One region of the Tessaracoccus pujii genome, then DNA from elsewhere that is predicted to be linked to it. Evidence: predicted binding sites of a transcription regulator. Region 1 holds the regulator's gene; each other region holds the start of a gene.
The links. Region 1 encodes HrcA, which represses chaperone genes, less so after heat shock. Its sites were predicted from a motif close to TTGGCACTCGNNNNNNNCGAGTGCCAA; they were not measured.
Positions count from the first base shown of each region.

Region 2: a site for HrcA is predicted at 796-822, ahead of groES (co-chaperone GroES). Genes of this name have one in related genera too.
Region 3: a site for HrcA is predicted at 556-582, ahead of groL (chaperonin GroEL). Genes of this name have one in related genera too.

Region 1 covers NZ_CM137012.1:1,204,985-1,207,248, reverse strand. Annotated here, with positions in the region: gene ACX1D0_RS05920 (MBL fold metallo-hydrolase) at 1-240, opposite strand, end outside; gene hrcA (heat-inducible transcriptional repressor HrcA) at 308-1,312, shown strand; gene dnaJ (molecular chaperone DnaJ) at 1,346-2,264, shown strand, end outside.
Region 2 covers NZ_CM137012.1:265,799-268,062, forward strand. Annotated here, with positions in the region: gene ACX1D0_RS01240 (THUMP-like domain-containing protein) at 1-775, shown strand, start outside; gene groES (co-chaperone GroES) at 958-1,254, shown strand; gene groL (chaperonin GroEL) at 1,470-2,264, shown strand, end outside.
Region 3 covers NZ_CM137012.1:53,597-55,860, forward strand. Annotated here, with positions in the region: gene ACX1D0_RS00235 (DUF3263 domain-containing protein) at 1-72, shown strand, start outside; gene ACX1D0_RS00240 (hypothetical protein) at 5-511, opposite strand; gene groL (chaperonin GroEL) at 724-2,264, shown strand, end outside.

The DNA.
Region 1 (2,264 bases):
GGTCATGCCCGCGAGACCGCCCACATGATCGTGGTGGCCGTGGGTGAGCACGACGTGCGTCACGGGTACCCCGGCCGTCGCCGCCGCGGACGCGACGAGCTGTGCACCCTGCCCGGGAGTGTTGCCGGCGTCCACCAGGAGAGCGGCGCGCTCTCCGACGATCAACCCGACGTTGACCCGGTGCGGTTCGAGCGTGGTCACGAACACGCGGTCGGTCACGGGGGTCCAGGCGAGCGTCATGGCAGCCAGCATAGATGGCGGTTACACTGGCACTCGCCGTCTGTGAGTGCTAGCTGGGGAGGTGACCATGCTCGACGACCGCAAGCTCGATGTGTTGAGGGCGATCGTGACCGACTACGTCTCCAGCCGTGAGCCCGTGGGCTCGAAGGCTCTCGTCGAGCGCCACAGGCTGGACGTGTCCGCCGCCACGGTGCGCAACGACATGGCTGTGCTGGAGGAGGAGGGCTACATCATGCAGCCCCACACCAGCGCCGGCCGGATCCCCACGGACAAGGGGTACCGCCTCTTCGTGGACAGGCTGGCCCACATCAAGCCGCTGTCGCCGGCGGAGCGCAGCGCCATCACCACCTATCTCAGCGGCACCGCCGACGTCGACGATCTCGTCATGCGCACCGTGCGGCTCCTGGCCCAGCTCACGCGCCAGGTGGCGATCGTCCAGTACCCCGTGGCGCAGCGCACCCAGGTCCGCCACGTGGACCTCCTGCTGCTCACCCCGGAGCGCATGCTGGTCATCGTCGTGCAATCCTCTGGCCGGGTGGACCAGACCATGCTGGACACGCCCATCATGGACGAGTCCCGGCTGCAGGCGCTGCGCAACCGGATCGCCGAGGCCATCGTCGGCCGCTCACCCGCGGACGCAGCCGGGGCGCTGGCGTCCATGCTCGACGTGGTGTCCCCGGATGACCGGCCGCTGGCGGCCCCCGTCGTCGCCGCCGTGCTCGAGGCCATCGCCGCCGAGCCGGCCGCGCACGTGGTCGTCGCTGGACTGCCCAACCTCGCGTCCAGCCGGACGTTCGAATCGGACCTGCGCCCCCTGCTGGAGGCCCTCGAGGAGCAGGTGGTCCTGATGCGCCTGCTCGGCGAGGCCGCCGGCGACGACGTGACCGTCCGGATCGGCGAGGAGAACACCGCGGCGGGTTTTCGCACGACCAGCCTGATCGCGTCCGGCTACGGGGCGGACCGCTCCGCGAGCCTGGGCGTCGTCGGCCCCACCCGCATGGACTACCCGTCCCACATCGCCGCGGTCCGAGCCGTGGCGCGCTACGTGAGCCGATTCCTCACCGAAGGCTAGACCCCCCATCCGAAGGCTGACCCAAGAGAAGATATGAGCAAGGACTACTACGACATTCTCGGCGTGGAACGCGACGCGAGCCCAGAGGCCATCAAGAAGGCCTACCGCCGCCGAGCCATGAAGGTGCACCCGGACGTCGCCCAGGAAGAGGGCGCCGCGGAGAAATTCAAGGAACTCAACGAGGCCTACGAGGTGCTCAGCGACCCCAACAAGCGGGCCGTGTTCGACCGTGGCGGAGACCCGATGAGCCAGGGTGCCGGGTTCTCCGGCTTCGGCGGCGGGTTCGCGGGCGGATTCGACTTCTCCAACCTGGTCGACGCCATGTTCGGGGCCGCCGGCGGACGCGGACCGCGTTCCCGGGTCCGGCAGGGCCAGGACGCGCTGGTGCGCGTCTCGCTCCAGCTGCACGAGGCGGTGTTCGGGGTCACCAAGCCGGTGAGGGTGGACACCGCCGTGGTGTGCCCGAAGTGCGCCGGCAAGGGTGGTGAGCCCGGCTCCGAGCCGGTGTCCTGCAGCACCTGCGACGGGGCCGGCGAGGTCACCCAGATCCAGCGCAGCTTCCTCGGCGACATCCGCACCTCGCAGGCGTGCCCCACGTGCCGGGGCTACGGCACCGTCATCCCGCGGCCGTGCGGCGAATGCTCCGGCGAGGGCCGGGTGCGCACCGCGCGGACGCTGCAGGTCCGCATCCCCGCCGGCGTGTCCACCGGGATCCGGATCCATCTGGAGAGCCAGGGCGAGGTCGGCCCCGGCGGAGGACCGGCAGGGGACCTGTACGTTGAGCTCACCGTGCAGCCGCACGAGACGTTCCGCCGTGAGGGCGACAACCTCGAGATGGTGGTGAAGCTGCCCATGACGGCCGCTGCGCTGGGCACCACCGTGGACGTCGGCACCCTGGAGGCGGAGTGGGAGTCCTCGGACCTGGAGGACCGCACCGTCGAGGTCGAGGTCC
Region 2 (2,264 bases), 940 kb from region 1:
GGACCCTGCCACCGCGGATGTGGCCTCCTGGAACCTCGCACTTGTCGGCGCCGGTCCCGCGGCCGTCGCGCGCGCGGAGGATGTGGTGGTCCCGCCGTCGGCCGGGGTCTTCCTCGACCCGGCCCGCCGCACGGCGCGGGGCCGCACCTGGAACGTGGCGGACTTCACCCCTCCGTGGTCGCTGGTGCTCGAGCACCTGGCCTCTCAGCGATTCGTGGCGGTGAAGCTCGGACCGGGACTGCCGAAGGAGTTGATCCCCACGGGTGTGCGCGCTGCCTGGGTGAGCGACGGCGGGGACGTGGTGGAGGTGTCACTGTGGAACCGGATGGCCGAGGGGCGCTCCGCGGTCCTGCTGGGGCAGGGCGACGCGCTGGAACTCACCGCCGGCGAGGCCGAGGCGCCCGCCGTCGCGCCCCTCGGCGCCTATGTCTACGAGCCCGACGGCGCCGCCATCCGCGCGGGTCTGGTGGGGGAGGCGGTTCCCGGGGCCTGGCTGCTCGATCCCCACGTGGCGTACCTGTCCTCCGACGAGCCCATCCTCACCCCATGGGCCACCCGCTTCGAGGTGCTCGACGTCCTCGACTACTCGGTCAGGGCGCTGCGTGGCTACGTGAGAGAGCGGGGGATCGGGACGCTGGAGATCAAGAAGCGGGCCATCGATGTCGACCCGGCGGCCCTGCGACGGGAGCTGAAGCCGAAGGGGAGTGCTGCGGCCACGATCATCCTGGCCCGCACGGTCGGGGGCACCAAGGCGATCGTCGCCCGCCGGGCGTGAGCCGCGCGCACCGGACTGATCTGGCACTCGGCTTGATTGAGTGCTAAACCCGGGATAACGTAAGAGCTGGCACTCGACAACCTCGGGTGCTAATGGTCGGACGGCACCCGCGACGACGCCCGGCCACCTCACATGACCTATCCGCCGACCTTCGGGTCGGATATGACAGAAAGGTGTTTGACGTGGCAACCACGATCAAGCCTCTCGAGGATCGCATCCTCGTCCAGCCCCTTGAGGCCGTCCAGACCACCGCTTCCGGCCTTGTCATTCCCGACACTGCCAAGGAGAAGCCGCAGGAGGGGAAGGTCATCGCCACCGGCCCCGGCCGCATCGACGACAACGGCAACCGGGTTCCCCTCGATGTCGCCGAGGGCGACGTCGTCATCTTCTCCAAGTACGGCGGCACCGAGGTCAAGTACGACGGCCAGGAGTACCTCCTGCTGAACGCCCGCGACATCCTCGCCGTCGTCAGCAAGTAACGAACGGGGGCGCGCCCCCGTTGACCCCTGGCGGGGGCAAGCCCCCGCTGACCTTCGGCAGGGGTAAGTAACGAACGGGGGCGCGCCCCCGTTGACCCCTGGCGGGGGCAAGCCCCCGCTGACCTTCGGCAGGGGTAAGTAGCGAACGGGGGCAAGCCCCCGTTGACCCCCTCGCGGGGGTGAAGCCTTCGGACTCGACTCACACTAGGATTTCAATGCCAAAGATTCTCTCCTTCAATGAGGAGGCCCGTCGCGCGCTCGAGCGCGGTGTGGACACCCTCGCAAACACCGTCAAGGTCACCCTCGGCCCCAAGGGTCGCTACGTCGTCCTGGACAAGAAGTGGGGCGCCCCGACCATCACCAACGACGGTGTGACCGTCGCCAAGGAGGTCGAGCTCGACGATCCGTACGAGAACCTGGGCGCGCAGCTCGCCAAGGAGGTTGCCACCAAGACCAACGACGTCGCCGGTGACGGCACCACCACCGCCACGGTGCTGGCGCAGGCCATGGTGCACGTCGGCCTCCGCGCCGTGACCGCGGGCGTCAACCCCGTCGGCCTCAAGCGCGGCATCGACAAGGCCGTGGAGGCCGTCGTCGCGCGCCTGCGTGAGAACGCCCGCCCCGTGGACACCACCGCCGACATGGCGTCGGTGGCCACCATCTCCTCGCGTGACGAGCAGATCGGCGACCTGATCGCCGAGGCCTTCGACAAGGTGGGCAAGGACGGCGTCATCACCGTCGACGAGTCCAACACCATGGGCACCGAGCTCGAGTTCACCGAAGGCATGCAGTTCGACAAGGGCTACCTGTCGCCGTACTTCGTGACCGATGCGGACCGTATGGAGGCCATCCTGGATGACCCCTACATCCTCATCCACAGCGGCAAGGTCTCGTCGATGAACGATCTCCTCCCGCTGCTGGAGAAGATCATCGCGGCCAAGGGAACGCTGTTCATCGTGGCCGAGGACGTCGACGGCGAGGCGCTGTCGACGCTCGTGGTCAACAAGATC
Region 3 (2,264 bases), 1.2 Mb from region 1:
CTGGTCAAGCGCCTGCGTCGGATGCGCGGCCAGCGGCAGGCCGCCCGCTCCGCCCGGCGGCTCCACGGCTGAGGAGGCGCCGGATCCCGCTCCCCACGGGCATCGTCGGGTTGATGCGGTAGCCCCCCTTGAGCAGGTCCGCCTGCACCTCGAAGTAGTTGGCGCTGGCGCGGTCCCCGGTCCGGACCATGGACCAGAGCGTGGCCAGGCCGTAGAGCGGTAGGAACGGCAACCCGAGGCTGTACGCGTACTGCCATGCGTGCCCGTCCTCGTGTTCCATGAGGGTGGGCGTGGAGGCCTCCACCTCCTCGGCGCTGCGATGCGGGATGAGCACCACCGAGCCGATGGTCACGGCGCCCGCGTTGTGGATGGGGAGCCGGGCCCGGTCCGCCACGATCAGGTGGCCCCGCCGGCGCAGCCTCGCCCGGCCGACGACGGCCAGCGCCAGGCCCAGCGGCGTCGAGAGGTTGACCACATTGGCGGTGTCCCGCGCGAGTCGCGGCAGATCCATCGGGGCTCCCGTCCGAGATTTCTGTCTCCGGACCATAGTGGGCCTTTGCACTCTCTTGTGTCGAGTGCTAATAATGGGGTTAGCACTCTCACGCTTTGAGTGCTACCGAACTGCCGGTGAGGCTTAGCCGTCCGTCGCGGGCACCGCGGTTCACCCGACACTGCACACTTCGGGGCTCAGGCCCCACTTGACGGGAGGACTCCCGAAACACCATGGCAAAGCTGATTGAGTTCAATGAGGAAGCGCGCCGCGCCCTCGAGCGTGGCATGAACACGCTGGCAGACGCGGTCAAGGTGACGCTCGGCCCCAAGGGCCGCAACGTCGTCCTGGAGAAGAAGTGGGGCGCCCCCACGATCACCAACGATGGCGTGTCCATCGCCAAGGAGATCGAGCTGGAGGACCCGTACGAGCGCATCGGCGCCGAGCTGGTCAAAGAGGTCGCCAAGAAGACTGACGACGTCGCCGGCGACGGCACCACCACGGCCACCGTCCTGGCCCAGGCGATGGTCCGCGAGGGCCTCCGCAACGTGTCCGCCGGCGCCAACCCGATGAGCCTGAAGAAGGGCATCGAGGTGGCCGTCGCCGCCATCGTCGCCGAGCTGGCCGACATGGCCATCGACGTCGAGACCAAGGAGCAGATCGCCGCCACCGCGTCGATCTCCGCCGCTGACACCACCGTCGGCGAGATCATCGCCGAGGCGATGGACAAGGTCGGCAAGGAGGGCGTGATCACGGTCGAGGAGTCCAACACCTTCGGGCTGGATCTCGAGCTCACCGAGGGTATGCGCTTCGACAAGGGCTACATCTCGCCCTACTTCGTGACCGATGCCGAGCGCATGGAAGCCACCCTGGATGACCCCTATGTCCTGCTGGTGAACTCCAAGATCTCCTCGCTCAAGGACCTCCTGCCGGTCCTCGAGAAGGTCATGCAGTCCGGCAAGCCCCTGCTGGTCATCGCCGAGGACGTCGAGGGTGAGGCCCTCGCCGGCCTGATCGTCAACAAGATCCGCGGTACGTTCAAGTCCATCGCCGTCAAGGCGCCGGGCTTCGGTGACCGCCGCAAGGCCATGCTGACGGACATCGCGATCCTCACGGGCGCGCAGGTCATCAGCGAAGAGGTCGGCCTGTCGCTCGACGCCGTGACCGTGGACCTGCTGGGCTCCGCCCGGTCCGTCATGGTCTCGAAGGACGAGTGCACCATCATCGAGGGCGCCGGCGAGTCGGCGCAGATCGAGGGTCGCGTCTCGCAGATCCGTCGCGAGATCGAGAACTCGGACTCCGAGTACGACCGCGAGAAGCTGCAGGAGCGCCTCGCCAAGCTGGCCGGCGGCGTGGCCGTCATCAAGGTCGGCGCGGCCACCGAGGTGGAGCTCAAGGAGCGCAAGCACCGGATCGAGGACGCCGTGCGCAACGCGAAGGCGGCCGTCGAGGAGGGCATCGTGCCTGGTGGTGGCGTCGCGCTGCTGCAGGCGTCCAAGGCCGCCACGGTCGAGGGCCTTGAGGGCGACGAGGCCATCGGCGCGCAGATCGTCTTCACCGCGGCCTCGGCCCCGCTGAAGCAGATCGCGGCCAACGCCGGTCTCGAGGGTGGTGTCGTGGCTGAGAAGGTCGCGCACCTGCCCGTGGGCCAGGGCCTCGACGCGGCCACCGGCGAGTACGTCGACATGGTCGCGGCCGGCATCATCGACCCGGCCAAGGTCACCCGCTCGGCGCTGCAGAACGCCGCGTCCATCGCGGCGCTGTTCCTCACCAC